Regions from separate parts of the Brevibacillus sp. TJ4 genome, predicted to be linked through region 2. Evidence: riboswitches for the same ligand, from Rfam matches in the RefSeq annotation. Region 2 holds a riboswitch; each other region holds the start of a gene.

Region 1 (3,894 bases), 1.3 Mb from region 2:
GCTGACGGAAGGGTACATCGTCGCCTGGTTTCACGGGCGATCGGAAATCGGGCCGCGGGCATTGGGAAACAGAAGCATTTTGGTGGACCCGAGACGCAGTGAAATGAAAGACATACTGAATGCACGGGTCAAACACAGAGAGCCGTTCCGCCCGTTTGCGCCAATCGTTCTGGAAGAGTATCAAACGGCGTACTTTGAATTGGACCACCCTTCCTACTACATGCTGCTGGTTCCTCGGGTCAAGCCCGACAAGGTGGAGGAGATACCGGCAGTGACCCACGTAGACGGAACGGGACGGGTACAAACCGTGTCGAAGAAGTTGAATCCGTACCTGTACGGGTTGCTGGAAAAGTTCTACGAAAAAACCGGCGTGCCTGTGCTTTTGAATACGTCGTTTAATGACAACGGCGAGCCGATCGTGGAAAGTCCGGCGGACGCGGTGAAGTGTTTCCTTGGGACCGATATTGACTATCTGGCCATTAACGGTTACTTGGTGCGAAAAAAGCGTCCATGAGTGCAGGAATGGACTAGCAGGCAGAGCAGTCCGGGGAGGCGCACAGGATAGGAATCGAAATGGGGGAGGAAGCAAATGGTGAACGTATACGCTGTCCCCGTCCCGGATCATCTGCCGCAGGAAATGTATGAACGCTTGCTGAACCGGGTTTGCTTTCAGAAACGACAACAAGCGTGCCGCTTCCGAAGACGGGAAGATTCGCTGCGAACGGTGCTCGGAGATGTGCTTGTAAGGCAAATCGTTTGTCGGACGTTTCAGATCGAAAATGACCGTATCGCGTTTCGGCGCAATCGATTCGGAAAACCGTTTTTGCCCGATTTTCCTCGTTTTCATTTTAACCTCTCCCACTCCGGCAAATGGGTGGTCTGCGCTACGAGCCATTCCCGTATCGGAATCGATATCGAGAAGGTGGAATCGATCGACTTGGACATCGCAAAGCAGTTTTTTTCCAATGCAGAATACGAAGATTTGGCAAACAAACCAGATGAAGAAAAACGCGCTTCCTTTTATGAAATATGGACGTTAAAGGAGAGCTACATAAAGGCAGTGGGAATGGGGCTCTCGCTGCCGCTTCAGTCTTTTGCTGTCAAAACATCCGGCAGCGGGGATATCGGTTTGTATCATGGACTCAAACAGGTGCGTTCGTGGCATTTCCGCCAGTACGACATTGACGTAGGGTATAAACTGGCGGTTTGTTCGGCCGACAGCAGATTGTCCGGCGAGATCGCGTTTCTCGATGCTGCTGACTTGGCGTAGCGGGCGGAGCTCTTGTCCAGCCAGCCGTCAGCGGCGTCAGCCACCTGCTCAAGGGGCTCCAGCCGTCCGGTACGACCAAGCGGCGTCCGGGCGTCTTTTGCCGCTTCCGCAGGACAGGCTTGCCGTCACTGGTTTCTGTTGGCATGGATGGTAGGGGAGCGGAGACCCGCCACAATGCTTGCCAGCTTTTGCTTGAAACTCGACCAATATTTGCTATGATTAAAGTACATTCGATGTACCGAATAGACGATTTCGCGAACAGGTCCCTGTCTGGGTACGGCGATGCCGTGCGGCCAGGACAGGGTTAAAAGGGAAGTTTGGTGAAAAGCCAACGCGGTCCCGCCACTGTAAGAGAGGAGCTTTTCTTCGCGGCGTTTGCCATCCACTGTCCTATGAGGGCGGGAAGGAGAAGAAAGGCGATGATCCTCAAGCCAGGAGACCTGCCTGTTTGCTGTACAGCACTGATTTCCTTCGGGTCAAAGGAAAGGTGAGGATTGCGGCTTTTGGCTTTCCGCGCTTTGTTTTCCTTGTCATGCAGGGGAACAGAGCGCTTTTTGTTTTGCGGCGATGTGTGTACAAACGAAAATAGTGCAGCAGTATTCGAAGGGAGGAGCATTATGAGCGGCAAGCTGTTTGTCATTGGATTTGGGCCGGGGAGTTTTGAACATATCACCCAGCGTGCCCGTGAAGCGATAGAGGACAGTGATGTGATCATCGGCTACTCCACGTATGTAGACCTGATCCGCGGATTGTTGACCGACCAGGAGATCGTCAGCACGGGAATGACCGAGGAGGTGTCGCGGGCGCGGGAAGCGGTCCGCCAGGCGGAAGCGGGCAAAAAGGTGGCGGTCATCTCCAGCGGCGATGCCGGCGTCTACGGCATGGCCGGATTGGTGTACGAGGTGCTGGTGGAAAAAGGCTGGACCGAAAAAACAGGCGTGCCGCTGGAGGTCATTCCCGGCATTTCTGCGATCAATTCGTGCGGGGCACTGCTGGGAGCGCCGATTATGCACGACGCCTGCACGATTTCGCTGAGCGACCATCTCACGCCATGGGAACTGATTGCCCGACGCATCGAGGCGGCCGGTATGGCGGATTTCGTGATCGCCCTGTACAATCCGCGCAGCGGTCGACGCACCCGTCAGATCGTAGAAGCGCAGCGGATTTTGCTTACGTACCGCTCGCCCGACACCCCGGTCGGGATCGTAAAAAGCGCATACCGGAGCCGGGAGCATGTCGTTGTTACCACGCTGGAGCAAATGCTGGAACATGACATCGGGATGCTGACGACGGTCATCATCGGCAACTCGTCCACATTTGTCTACGACGGCAAGATGATCACGCCGCGCGGGTACCAGCGAAAATACACGCTTTCCGTGGATGAGCAGCCGCTTTTGCCGCATCAGCGCCTGCGCGTCGAGAATGAGCCGTGGTCGCTGGAAGCGCAAGGCGGATCGGGGCAAGAGCCAGCGGGAGCAAGCATCGCACAGAGCGTTGCCGTACAGGAACGAACGCAATCTCCGGCAGCGCAGCCAGACAGCGGGACGCCGCAAGCAGCAGCAATCGCGGTACAGTCACCGCCCGCCCCGGCACATCCGCAGCAGTCGCCGCTTTCATGGGCGCTGGAGGCGCTGGCTGTCCTCGACGGAGAGAGCGAGGCCTCGTCTGCAGCCGCAGCCCGCACTGTCCAGTCGTTTACGCCGGAGCTGATTTTTGAATGTTCGGTCAGTCCGGGCGTCGCCAACAAAAAAATCACCCCGCAGCAGATGATGCTGCTCGCCGAAGTAACGAAGGACAAGGGCGAGATCGAGTACACGCCGCATCACCAGTTGATCCTGCGCGTTCCGACCGCAGAGCCTGAGCGCATCACCGAACGACTGCGGGCAGCAGGGCTGATGGTCAGTCCGATCGGCGACGTGGTGCAGATAAAAGCGTGTGATTTTTGCGATGGCGAAAAGAAAGATAGCATACCGTACGCCGAGCAAATCCAGCAGAAGCTGGCGGGCAGACAAAGCCCAAAAGAGCTGAAAATCGGCTTTAACGGCTGCGGCATGGCTTGCTACGGAGCTGTTCGGGAAGATATCGGAATCGTCTTCCGCAAAGGAAAATTCGATCTGTTCCTGGGAGCGAAGACGGTCGGGCGCAACGCTCATTCTGGCATACCCGTCGCAGAAGGGATCGATGCGGAGGAAATCGTGCCGCTCGTCGAAAGAATCGTCGCCCGCTACAAGCAGGATGCCTTTCCGAATGAGAGGTTCCACAAGTTTTTCCAGCGGGTAGGAGAGATCGAAGGATACAAATGGCGTGAGCCGGCCAAGGCGGAGATTGAGACGGCCGCATGCGGCGATTAAAAAAAGGAGGCTGTGCAATGGACGCTGTACTGTTTGTCGGCCACGGGAGCCAAGATCCCGAGGGAAATGAAGAAGTTCGCCAGTTTGTCAACGAATTGGCGGGGCAGATTGACGTACCCGTACTGGAAACCTGTTTTTTGGAATTTGAGCAGCCGGATATGCTGGCAGGACTGTCTGCATGCGTGAAAAGGGGAGCGACGCGCGTAGCCGTCATCCCGATTATCCTGTTTTCCGCAGGCCACGCGAAAATCCACATCCCGGCGGCGATTGACG
Region 2 (3,894 bases):
TGCCAAGCTGGCCGGAGAAAACCCGGACTACCACACAGAGGACTTGTTCAATGCAATTGAAAAAGGCGACTATCCGTCCTGGACGCTGTATGTGCAAATCATGCCGCTTGAGGATGCCAATACGTACCGCTTCGATCCGTTCGACGTGACAAAAGTATGGTCCCATAAAGACTATCCGTTGATCGAAGTAGGAAGAATGGTGCTGAACAAAAATCCGGAAAATTACTTCGCCGAGGTAGAGCAAGCGACATTCTCTCCTGGAAACATGGTTCCGGGTGTCGAGCCATCTCCGGACAAAATGCTGCAAGGACGTCTGTTCGCATACGCAGATGCACATCGCTACCGCGTAGGTGTAAACCACAACCAACTGCCGATCAACCGTCCGAAAGTCGAAGTAAACAACTACCAACGCGACGGCTTTATGGCGACTGGCAACAACGGCGGCGGCTCCGTCTACTACGAGCCAAACAGCTTTGACGGACCGAAAGAATCTGCCCATGCCAAAGTAACGCCGTTTGAAGTATCCGGGGTTGCGGCACAAGTAGCCTACGACCACGATGACCACTATACGCAAGCTGGCGATCTGTACCGCCTGATGACCGAAGACGAGCGTACGCGCCTGGTAAACAACATCGTCGCATCCATGAAGGCCGTGGAAAAAGAAGAAATCAAGATTCGCCAAATCCAGCACTTCTACAAAGCTGACCCTGAATACGGAGCACGCGTCGCAGAAGGACTGGGTCTGACCGTAGGCCACGAGACGAAGTAAGCGTAACAACCCGATTCTCGTTCCATTCTCCATCTATTCTCAATTCACCATATCGTGTAAATAAAATGTCAGAGAGGGAGCATTGCGGGACGATTCCGTCGTCTTCTGCAATGCCCCTCCTTCTTCTCCATCCATTTGACGAAGAGAGGTGTACAGATATGAAGCCCACAACGAAAACCTGCCCGAAATGCGGCACGCAAATTCGCTCGCTCAAACACAGCACGATGTGCGCATGTGGAATGAAACTCAAAACACTCAAAGCGATCCACTGATTCCGGACAGCCCTATGGTGCATGTCCGGTTTTTTTTGCATTTTCTCTTAGGCATACAGGTCCCGCGCAAGGCATGCGAAGGCCATTTTCCTGCCAGCCTCCTTTCTCTTGCACCCCGAATCTTGCACCCCCCTCGACACTCGAAGCGATTTTCCTGCTTGACGAATACGAGATATAGATGGTATTTTGAGTAAACCAACTACATATTGTGCGTGTAGGTGTCTTGCCAAGCCAACTTTTGGCAGACTTAATAGGGAAGCTCGGTGAAAATCCGGCGCGGTCCCGCCACTGTAAGCAGAGAGTACACGCTTGTTGCATGCCACTGGTCGATGGACCGGGAAGGTGAAGCGAGTACGATGATCTGCAAGCCAGGAGACCTGCCTATACGTGAACACGATGGTACCTACGGGAGATAGGGAAGTGTTGAAGACGCTCTGCTTCGCAGTACATGTGACAGACCATGGATGGGTTTCGTACGCGTATTCGACTTTCTAGCCTGAGTCGAGTGCGCGTTTTTCTATGAAAATAGTATTGATAGAGAAAAGGAGCGTAAGAAGTAGAGAGCCATGTTGATCGCATACGATTCACGAACCGGAAATGTGCAGCGATTTGTACGCAAGCTGGGGTCTGCCTATCGCAGTGTGCAGATTCAGCCGGACTTGCAACTGGACGAGCCGTTTTTGCTCATTACATACACGACCGGGTTTGGCCAGGTCCCGGAAAAAGTAGATGCTTTTTTGGCACAGAACCACGCGCTGCTGCGGGGGGTTTCGGCTAGCGGCAACCGCAACTGGGGCGCCAACTTCGCCCGCAGTGCAGACATGATTTCGCACCGCTACCAGGTGCCAGTGCTATGCAAGTTCGAACTGTCCGGCACCGGACGCGACATAGAACAATTTCAAAAAGAGGTGGCAGCAATTGCGGCATATTGAATTGAACAACGAACTGATGCAGCGTGGAGCAGACGGATTTTTTCAACTGGAAAAGGACAGGGAAGCCGTCGAGGTATTCATGGAGGAAGTGCGGGCCAAGACGATGCCGTTTTCGGATTGGAAAGAGCGGCTGGACTACCTGATTGCCAACGACTACTACGAAAACGTGTACGAGCACTACACAGAGGAGCAGGTAGAGGCGATCGTCAAGCTGGTGTATGAGATTCCGTTTCAGTTTGCATCCTACATGGCGATCTCCAAATTTTACAAAGACTACGCCATGAAGACGAACGACAAGGCGTATTATCTGGAGCAGTACCCGGACCGCGTAGCGATCGTGGCGCTGTCGCTCGGCCAGGGAGACTTCGAGCGGGCCAAGCGCCTCGCTGTCTCGATGATGGAACAGCGTCTGCAGCCGGCCACCCCTACGTTTTTGAACGCAGGAAAAAGCCGCCGCGGAGAAATGGTCTCCTGCTTCCTGCTGGAAATGGACGATTCGCTCAACTCGATCAACTACGTGCTGGGCACATGCATGCAGCTCTCCAAAATCGGCGGCGGTGTGGCGATCAACCTCTCCAAGCTGCGTGGACGCGGAGAGCCAATCAAAGGGGTAGAGGGTGCGGCAAAAGGCATCATGCCGGTGCTCAAGCTGTTGGAAGACGCGTTTTCCTACGCCGACCAGATGGGGCAGCGAAAAGGTTCGGGTGCAGCCTACTACAACATTTTCGGCTGGGACGTGAACGAGTTTCTCGATTGCAAAAAGATCAATGCAGATGAAAAAGCGCGCATCAAGACGCTGTCCATCGGCCTGATCGTACCGAATGTCTTTTACAAGCTCGCGGAGGAAGACAAGCCGCTGACCGTGTTCGCCCCATACTCCGTCTACCGCGAATACGGCGTGCACCTCGACGACATGGATCTGGACGAGATGTACGACGAGCTGCTGGCCAACGAGAGAGTGAAGAAAAAGGTCGTGATGAGTGCGCGTGACATGCTGACCAAGATCGCGATGATCCAGATGGAGTCGGGCTACCCGTACATTATGAACAAGAGCAACGCCAACCGCAATCACGCCCTGAAGGATCTCGGCACGGTGAAGATGTCCAACCTATGCACGGAAATCTTCCAGTTGCAAGAGACTTCCACGATCGCCAACTACGGCCAGCCGGACACGATCCGTCGCGACATCAGCTGCAATCTCGCTTCCCTCAACATCGCCAATGTGATGGAGCACAAGAAGATTCGCGAATCCGTACACGAAGGCATCGAAGCGGTGACGGCAGTCAGCGACATGACAGAGATCGAGAATGCGCCGGGCGTGCAAAAGGCAAATCGCGAGCTCCATTCGGTCGGATTGGGCGCGATGAACCTCAACGGCTTTTTGGCGAAAAACCGGATCGCCTACGAGAGCGAGGAAGCGAAAGATTTCGCCCGCACCTTCTTTATGATGATGAATTTCTACTCGCTGGAAAAAAGCATGCAGATCGCGCGGGAGCGGGGAACGACGTTTGCCGGTTTCGAAAAATCGGAGTACGCCAAAGGTACATACTTTCACAAATACCTGGAAAATGAGTACCTCCCGCGTACGGAGAAGGGGAAAGCGCTGTTTGCGGGCATTGCGATCCCGACAAAGGAAGACTGGGCCGCACTGAAAGAGCAGGTACAGAAGCATGGCCTGTACCACGCCTACCGACTGGCGATTGCTCCTACGCAAAGCATTTCCTATATCCAAAACGCGACTTCCAGCGTGATGCCGATCGTCGAGCATATCGAGACGCGAACGTACGCCAATTCGACGACGTACTACCCGATGCCGTACTTGACGCCGGAAAACTACTTTACGTACAAGTCGGCCTACCAGATGGACCAGTTTAAAGTGATTGACCTGATCGCGGAAATTCAGGAGCACGTAGACCAGGGA
Region 3 (3,894 bases), 780 kb from region 2:
GTAAGCAAGGCGGTAAGCACGAACAACAGCTTGTGAAAATGTGCCGTGTTTACCCCGAGCGTACGCGCTGCTTCTTCGCCCATCAGCATTGCGTTGAGCGAACGGTGCAGTGCCGTCAGAACGGCAAAAGCGAGCAGCAAGACAACAGCCGGGATCAACAGGTAGTCCCATTTTGCACCCGCCAGGCTGCCGCTCATCCAAAACAGCACGGAGCGTATGCCCTGCTCATTCGGTGCCGAAAAGATGATCAGACTGGTGATCGCAGACAAAATGGCAGAAATCGCGATTCCCGACATCAGCAGGCGGGTCGTCGAGTTGTGCCCGCCCAGCCTAGACAGAAAAAAGACGAGCAGGATCGACAGCAGCGCTCCTCCAAACGCGCCCAGTGACAAGGCGAGCTGGCCAAACCATTGGAATGCTCCGAATAAAATAACGAGTGTTGCACCTACCGAGGCCCCCGAGGAAACTCCGAGAATATACGGATCTGCCAGCGAGTTGCGGACCAGCGCCTGGATGGCCACTCCGACAATCGAGAGGCTCGCTCCGACGATCGCCCCCAGCAGCACGCGGGGAAAACGGATGTCCCAGATGATCGTCTGCTGCGCACTCGTCCAATCTACCGGGATCTGATTGCCGACAAGCGGCACTTTTGACAAGGCAATTTTCCAAACGGTCGCCGCTTCTACCTTGACCGACCCGAGCGTAACCGCCATGGTGACGGACACGAGAAGAGATGCGAGCAGTACGAGCAGCAACCAAGACATCTTGATTCGACGCAGATTCATTTCTCCACTCCCATCCCTGTCGCTTCCTACTGCTGGAATCGTTCCGGATAAAATCCTTCCGCCAGCATTTTCAGCGCGATCGGAGCGCGGACCCCTTCAGCAGCGGCAGACAAAGGCAGTACGATCAGCCGTTGATTGGCGATTGCCGGAACCTCGGCCAGCTCTCTTTTGGCAAGCAGAAACTCGCGCTTTTGTTCCACGCTCGTATTCCCGTAATCGACGACGACGATTACATCCGGCTTGCGATCGACGACTTCCTCCCAGCTTACCGCCGGCCATCCCTTCTCGATGTCGTCAAAGATGTTTTTGCCTCCCGCCAGCTCGATCAGGTGCGTCATGTAGTTGTTGCTTGCTGCTGTCTTCGGCTTGTCTTCCCCGCTGTCGTAGACAAAAACAGTAAGCGGCTTGTCCACCGATTCGATTTTGCTGACTGTATCGTCCATTTCTGCTTTCATCTGGGCGATCAACTCCTCCGCCCTGTCGTCAATACGGAAGATGCGTCCGATGTTTCGGATGTCGGCAAACACATCGTCCATCGTCGGTCCGGTCATGTTGGAGGACATGTGCAAATACGGCTTGATCCCCATTTGCTCCAGTTCCTCCATCGTCCCTACCCCCTGGTCGCCAAAGCCGCTTTTCCACCCTGCGTAGACAAAATCCGGTTCCGCTGCCATCAGCACTTCCTTGTTCGGATATTTGTCGGAGAGCACCGGGATCTTCGCGTAGGCTTCCTCCCATTGCGGCAAGATCGCGTCGTCGAGGTAGGCCGTACCGACCATCTTGTCTTCCAGCCCGAGCGCGAGCATCACCTCTGTCACGTGCTGGTTCAAGGTTACCGCTCGCTGCGGAGCCTGTGGATAGGCAATCGTCATTCCGTTCGTCTCAATCGTCACCGGTTCGCCCGCGGCTGGCTGCGACGGCTGCGGCTGCACCTCTTTCGAACATGCTGCAAGCGTCAATGCGAAAGCGATCGTTCCCAGCAACAAGAAAGCATTTTTTGTACGTTGTATGTTTATAAACATCTTCACGAATGAATCTCCTCCCCATGCTATGTAGCCTGTTGGGCATACAGCCCCGTTTCACGTCCTGTTTTTGCATCACCTCCCTTTCTGCCAAACAAAAAACACCTTCCCGTTGACGAACGGGAAGGTGTCTATGCGTACATACAGCCAGGCCAGGACAGGCATTTCCTGGTACACGACGGTCAGCTTTCTACACCACCCCATCCTCGTGGGTTGATTGTGCAAAGGCTTCATGGCAGGTCTCCTGGCTCGGATTCCTCGCACCCTGCTCCCTTCCCATTCCTTCTTGCGACGGAACAGTGGTTTGCAACAGGGTACTCCTCCTTACAGTGGCGGGACCGCGCCGGCTTTTCACCGGACTTCCCTTTTAAGCTGCTGAACGATGTCGCGTCCATACAGCACCATGAAACACATGTATGCAATTGTTTTTCGTCTGATTGTGGTTCTTTAGCCGATGACGGTCAATTCTTTCGGGAAGCTCGTCAGAACCTCCACGCCGTCCTCGGTTACCAGGACGTTGTCTTCAATGCGCACACCGGCGACGCCAGGTACGTAAACGCCCGGTTCGATGGTGAAAACCATTCCGGGGCGCAGTTCGTCCTTGTTTTCGCCATGGATCGAAGGGTACTCATGGACGTCCATGCCCAGGCCGTGTCCAAGCCGATGCATGAAGTATGGACCGTACCCTTTTTCTGTAATCAGGTCGCGCGCTGTCTTGTCCAGATGGCCAAAAGAGACCCCGGGACGAACCGCTGCGATAGCCGCCTTGTTGGCAGCCAGCACGGTTTCGTAGATGTCCCGCAACTTGTCGTTGACCTCGCCGACCGCAAACGTGCGGGTAATGTCCGAGACATAGCCGTCCGCTTCCACGCCTGCATCGAACAGGAGCAGTTCTCCTTGGCGAATTTGCCTGCTACCGGGATGTCCGTGCGGCAGCGCAGAGTTTTCTCCGGACAGGACCATGGTTGAAAAAGAAGGGCCTTCCGCACCCAGCCGCTTCATCTGGTATTCCAGTTCGGCGACGATCTCTTTTTCCATAACGCCCGGCTGGACTTTTTTCACCGTTTCCCTGATCGCACCCTCAATCAGACGAATGGCATGCTTGATTCGGGCGATTTCGTCCGCCGTCTTGATCATGCGCATCTCGCGCAGCGGCCGATCGACGTCCACATACTGTGAAGCTGCGACGACTGCGCTCAAGGCTTCGAAGCGCTCGACTGTCATATGGCCTTTTTCCAGCCCGAGCTTTTTCACGCCGCCCGGCAGTGCCTGCTTCAAAATATCAAACGGATTTTGCACATCCGTATGGGTAACGATCTGTTTGACGATAGACGCATTCATGGCGGCATCGCGATCCAGCGCGGGAACGATCAAGGTAGGCTCCCCGACAGCAGGTATGACCAGTCCCATAAAACGCTCGTGCGGATCAGAATAAAAGCCTGTCAAATAGTAGACATGCTTGGGGGAAGTAATCAGTACCGCATCCAGCTCTTGCTGTTGCAGAAATGTGAGAAGGTTTGCAATCCGCTCTTGTGACATGCTGCTTCACCATTCTTTCACCAAGTAGTTTATAGCGAGGATACCATTTTCTGCGAAAAAATAGAAGAAGTATCGGCAAAAAGACTCAAGGAAGAGGGGCTCCGCATGCAAAGATTTTTCGCTGCGCGTACTGAAAGGAAAAAGGGAGACGCGTTTTGTCCCCCCTTCTCTTCTAGTTTTTCATGCGCGGGTCCAGCGCGTCACGCAAGCCATCACCGATCAGGTTGAAGCCGAGAACCGTCAGCATGATCGAAAGCCCGGGAAAAATCACTGTCCACGGTGCTTTCTGGATATACTGGCGGGAGTCGGAGAGCATCTTGCCCCACTCCGGCTCCGGAGCTTGGGCCCCAAGCCCGAGGAAACCGAGTGCTGCCGCTTCGATAATCGCTGTGGCAATGCCCAAGGTTCCCGTGACAATGATCGGGGCCATGCTGTTGGGGAGGATGTGCTGCAGCAAAATGCGCGAATCCTTCATCCCGATCGCCCGTGCGGCCGTAACGAACTCCTCTTCCTTCAGGCTCAGTACGCGGGAACGGACGAGTCGCCCG
Region 4 (3,894 bases), 670 kb from region 2:
AGGCGTCGAGCTGGAAACGTACGGCTTGTCCATGCTGAAAGCGGGTGCTGACCTGAGCGACAAAACGATTGCGCAGTTGATCTCGCTGGACGCCAAGGAATTCCAGATGGGCAACGCCAAAGTCGAGATCGCCCAAGTCAACGCAGTCGACGTCAACGATGTGCTGGCTCGCCAGGATGAGCTGGAAGCGGCTTTGTCTGCGATTATCGCAGAAAAAGGGCTCGATCTGTTCGTCTTCGTCGTCACCGACATCCTGAACAACGACTCCTACGCGGTTGCCCTGGGCAGTGCGGCACACGCTGTGGAAAAAGCCTACAACGTCAAACTGGAGGGCAACAAAGCGCTGCTCAAAGGTGTCGTCTCCCGCAAAAAGCAAATCGTCCCGGTCTTGACCGAAACTTTTCAATCGCTGTAAGCAAACGACAATGACAACAGGAAGCTGCCGTACGTGAGGATACGGCAGCTTTTTTCCAACGTAAATACGCGTGTTTCCGCGAAAACGCTGGACAAGGAGGAAGGAATGTGGAAGAGAAAGTAGCTGGCAAAGAACCAATCGATCTGGGAAAGCGCGTCTGGCTCATCGACGGCTATGACAGTGGACTGCCTGAACGAACGGGGATTTATGTCATTGAAGAAGAGGAGCTGACGCTCGTCGAGACAGGACCTAGCCCGTCTGTTCCCTACATACGAGCCGGCCTGGAGCGGCTCGGCTACACGCTGGAGCAAGTGAAGTACATCATTCTCACCCATATTCACCTGGATCACGCAGGAGGAGCAGGTCTGCTGCTCGCGGACTGCCCGAATGCAACCATCGTCGCGCATCCCAAGGCAGTACGCCACCTCGTCGATCCGACGCGCCTGATCGCAGGGGCACAGGCGGTCTACGGGGCGTTGTTCGATTCCTTGTTTGCTCCGATCGTTGCCGTGCCGCAGGAGCGGATTGTTGCCAAGCATGACGGCGAAACCTTGCAGATTGGTCCTGCCTGCACACTTCAGTTTTTGGATACGCCGGGACATGCCAACCACCATTTCAGCATCTACGATCCGGTGAGCAACGGCATGTTTACGGGGGATACAGCGGGTGTGTACTACTGCCAGTTGGCGCGCGAAGGCGTTCCGTTTTTCCTCCCGTCCACGTCACCCAATCAGTTTGATCCGGACAAGATGCGAAGCGCGATTGCCCGCTACCGCGAGATGAAGCTCGATCGGCTGTACTTCGGCCATTTCGGCATGAGCGAGCAGGTCGAAGAAGCGTATCGCCAGGTGCTCCGCTGGCTGCCGATCTTCGTCGAGGAAGGCGAAAAGGCGTACGCCGCCGGACGCGGATACGAGCAGCTGCGCGACAGCCTGTTCGCGCGCGTGAAAGATGAGCTGCGGCAGCAGGGCGTCGACGAGGAGCACGAGCTGTTTTCCTATATCCGCATCGATGCGGAAGTCAGCGCCATGGGTCTGCTCGATTATATGCAGAAACGAGAAGCGGCAAACGCACAAGCATAAGCTGCGAACTTTCGCTTGTTCTTTTTTTCCCGCAACAATGCTATGATGGTTGTATTCTGCAAAAACGATCAGCAATGCCAACCAACATCATAGTGGTACAGTCGACAGGTGCCTCGTTGCCAGACGAGGTGAAAAGGGAAGCCGGTGCAAATCCGGCGCGGTCCCGCCACTGTAAAACGGGTAGCGCTTTCGCAAACCACTGTTTCCAAGCTGAAACGGGAAGGGGAGGGCGTCTGACACCCGCAAGCCAGGAGACCTGCCTGTCGAATATCGCGCGTTCCTTCGCGGAAAGGAGCGGCCGAATCAGGATGCCTGAAAAGCCGACCCTTTGTATGTCCATTTTGGATTCAAAGGGTTTTTCTTTTGTGCGAACGCAACCACAATGAGCAAAAAGGCAAGGGAAGGAAGAATGTACGATGAAAAGGCTTCGCAAATGGTTCATACCCGCGCTGGTGATCCTGTATTTGACAGGCTGCAGCGGCACGAGTCAGGTAACCACCCCTCAGCCTGAGACGAATCAGGGCACCCAGCAAGCGGCGGAATCTGCCGGAGAGACAGAACGCAAGACCGTCTACCCGCTGACGATCACCGATGCGACGGGCAACGAAATTACGTTTGAAAAGGCCCCTGAGCGGATCGTTTCGACGTCGCCTGCCGAAACCGAGATTTTGTTTGCCCTGGGATTGGGAGAGAATGTAGTCGGTGTTTCCGATTACGACGATTATCCTGCGGAGGCGCTGGCCAAACCAAAGGTGGGCGGCGTTACTTCGCCGAATGAAGAAGCGATTCTGGAGCAAAGCCCGGATTTGGTGATCGGCGGCATCTCCATGGAGCGACCGGTTGCGCAGAAGCTGCAATCGCTCGGCTTGCCGGTATACATTACCCATCCCTCCAGCCTGGATGAAATTATGCAAAACATTTTGACTGTCGGCATCATCACCGACCGCCAGCAGCAAGCAGAAGACGTGGTAGCGCAGATGAAAGCCGACATCAAACGGGTGTCGGATGCGCTTCAGGACATACAAGCAGACGATCAAAAGAAAGTGTACATCGAATTCGCGCCCGGCTGGACAGTAGGCAAAGGCGAGTACATGGACGAGCTGATCGCCTTGGCAAAAGGGATCAACATCGCCGGCGACACCGAGGGCTGGAATCAGATCAGCGAGGAAAAGGTGCTTCTGGAAGACCCGGATGTCATCCTTTACGCGGACGGAGTGACGGATATGACGACAGGCAAGAGCCTGGATGAGATCATCCTGAACCGCAGCGGCTGGGACAAAATCACGGCGATCCAGCAAAGTCAGGTATTCGGACTGGACCAGAACATCCTCTCACGTCCGGGTCCACGCATTACACAAGGGTTGATCGAAGTGGCAAAAGCGGTTTACCCGGATCGGGTGAAGTAAATGAAACGCAGGCTCTTGGCATGGATGGGAGTAGGCGGTATCATCCTGCTGTTTTCCACCATCGCCAGCATTTCCATGGGATCGGCCAATCTGCCGCTGTCGCAGGTGTGGATGATCATCCTCCATCAGATTCCGTTTGTTGGCGATTGGGTCCCGGTCACATGGGCGGATTCGGCGGAGCAGATCGTTATGAAGGTGCGTTTTCCTCGCGTGATTCTGGCGATTTTGGTCGGTGCTTGCCTGGCGCTGGCGGGAGCCGGCTTTCAGGGAGTTCTGCGCAATCCGCTGGCTGATCCGTATACGATGGGTGTCGCCTCGGGCGCTGCAGTAGGAGCGGCTTTTTTGATTTTATTCGGGCTTCAGTTCGCTTTTTTCGGCGAGTGGGGGATTCCGATCGTCGCCTTCGTCACGGGCTGCTGCAGCTTGTGGATCGTGCTTGGCCTGGCGAGAACCGAAGGAGTCCTTCATACCGAGCGTCTGATTTTGTCTGGCGTAGTGGTGCAGGCGTTTTTGGGCTCTTTCGTCTCGCTTATGGTCTCTTTGTCCGACAAGGTCGTCAATGAGATCGTCTTCTGGCTGATGGGCAGCCTCTCGTTTCGCGGCTGGTCGTATTCGTACGTACTGGTCCCCTATTTGCTGGTCGGCTTTCTCATCCTCGTCTCCTACGCTCGTTCGCTCAACCTGTTCGCCTTGGGAGAGCGGCAGGCAGCCCATATGGGGGTACAGGTTGACCGGACGAAGCTGATCGTCCTGCTCGTCTCTACGCTTTTGACAGCGGCGGCCGTCTCGATCGCGGGGATCGTCGGCTTCGTCGGACTGGTCGTGCCGCATCTGGTGCGACTGCTCGTCGGACCTGACTATCGGATTTTGCTGCCGGTGGCCACGGTTATGGGAGGAGTGTACGTCTTGTGGGCGGATACGCTGGCCCGTATGCTGCTCAGTCCAACCGAGCTTCCGCTGGGTGTCATTACCGCTTTTCTGGGGGCGCCGT

What was found. Region 2 has a riboswitch for cobalamin ahead of nrdI (class Ib ribonucleoside-diphosphate reductase assembly flavoprotein NrdI). Riboswitches for the same ligand answer to the same signal wherever they lie in the genome.
Region 1: another riboswitch for cobalamin. It lies ahead of cobJ (precorrin-3B C(17)-methyltransferase); the one in region 2 lies ahead of nrdI (class Ib ribonucleoside-diphosphate reductase assembly flavoprotein NrdI).
Region 3: another riboswitch for cobalamin. It lies ahead of ACAF76_RS13905 (ABC transporter substrate-binding protein); the one in region 2 lies ahead of nrdI (class Ib ribonucleoside-diphosphate reductase assembly flavoprotein NrdI).
Region 4: another riboswitch for cobalamin. It lies ahead of ACAF76_RS06490 (ABC transporter substrate-binding protein); the one in region 2 lies ahead of nrdI (class Ib ribonucleoside-diphosphate reductase assembly flavoprotein NrdI).

Annotation. Positions count from the first base shown of each region.
Region 1 is NZ_CP185865.1:3,339,925-3,343,818, reverse strand. It holds gene ACAF76_RS16390 (carbamoyltransferase) at 1-514, shown strand, start outside; gene ACAF76_RS16385 (4'-phosphopantetheinyl transferase family protein) at 590-1,270, shown strand; cobalamin riboswitch at 1,514-1,732, shown strand; gene cobJ (precorrin-3B C(17)-methyltransferase) at 1,888-3,621, shown strand; gene ACAF76_RS16375 (sirohydrochlorin chelatase) at 3,639-3,894, shown strand, end outside.
Region 2 is NZ_CP185865.1:2,038,158-2,042,051, forward strand. It holds gene katA (catalase KatA) at 1-769, shown strand, start outside; cobalamin riboswitch at 1,241-1,440, shown strand; gene nrdI (class Ib ribonucleoside-diphosphate reductase assembly flavoprotein NrdI) at 1,608-1,973, shown strand; gene nrdE (class 1b ribonucleoside-diphosphate reductase subunit alpha) at 1,960-3,894, shown strand, end outside.
Region 3 is NZ_CP185865.1:2,820,453-2,824,346, forward strand. It holds gene ACAF76_RS13900 (FecCD family ABC transporter permease) at 1-785, opposite strand, end outside; gene ACAF76_RS13905 (ABC transporter substrate-binding protein) at 812-1,807, opposite strand; cobalamin riboswitch at 2,025-2,228, opposite strand; gene ACAF76_RS13910 (M24 family metallopeptidase) at 2,255-3,346, opposite strand; gene ACAF76_RS13915 (ABC transporter permease) at 3,519-3,894, opposite strand, start outside.
Region 4 is NZ_CP185865.1:1,363,550-1,367,443, forward strand. It holds gene ACAF76_RS06480 (manganese-dependent inorganic pyrophosphatase) at 1-415, shown strand, start outside; gene ACAF76_RS06485 (MBL fold metallo-hydrolase) at 523-1,497, shown strand; cobalamin riboswitch at 1,587-1,775, shown strand; gene ACAF76_RS06490 (ABC transporter substrate-binding protein) at 1,914-2,903, shown strand; gene ACAF76_RS06495 (FecCD family ABC transporter permease) at 2,904-3,894, shown strand, end outside.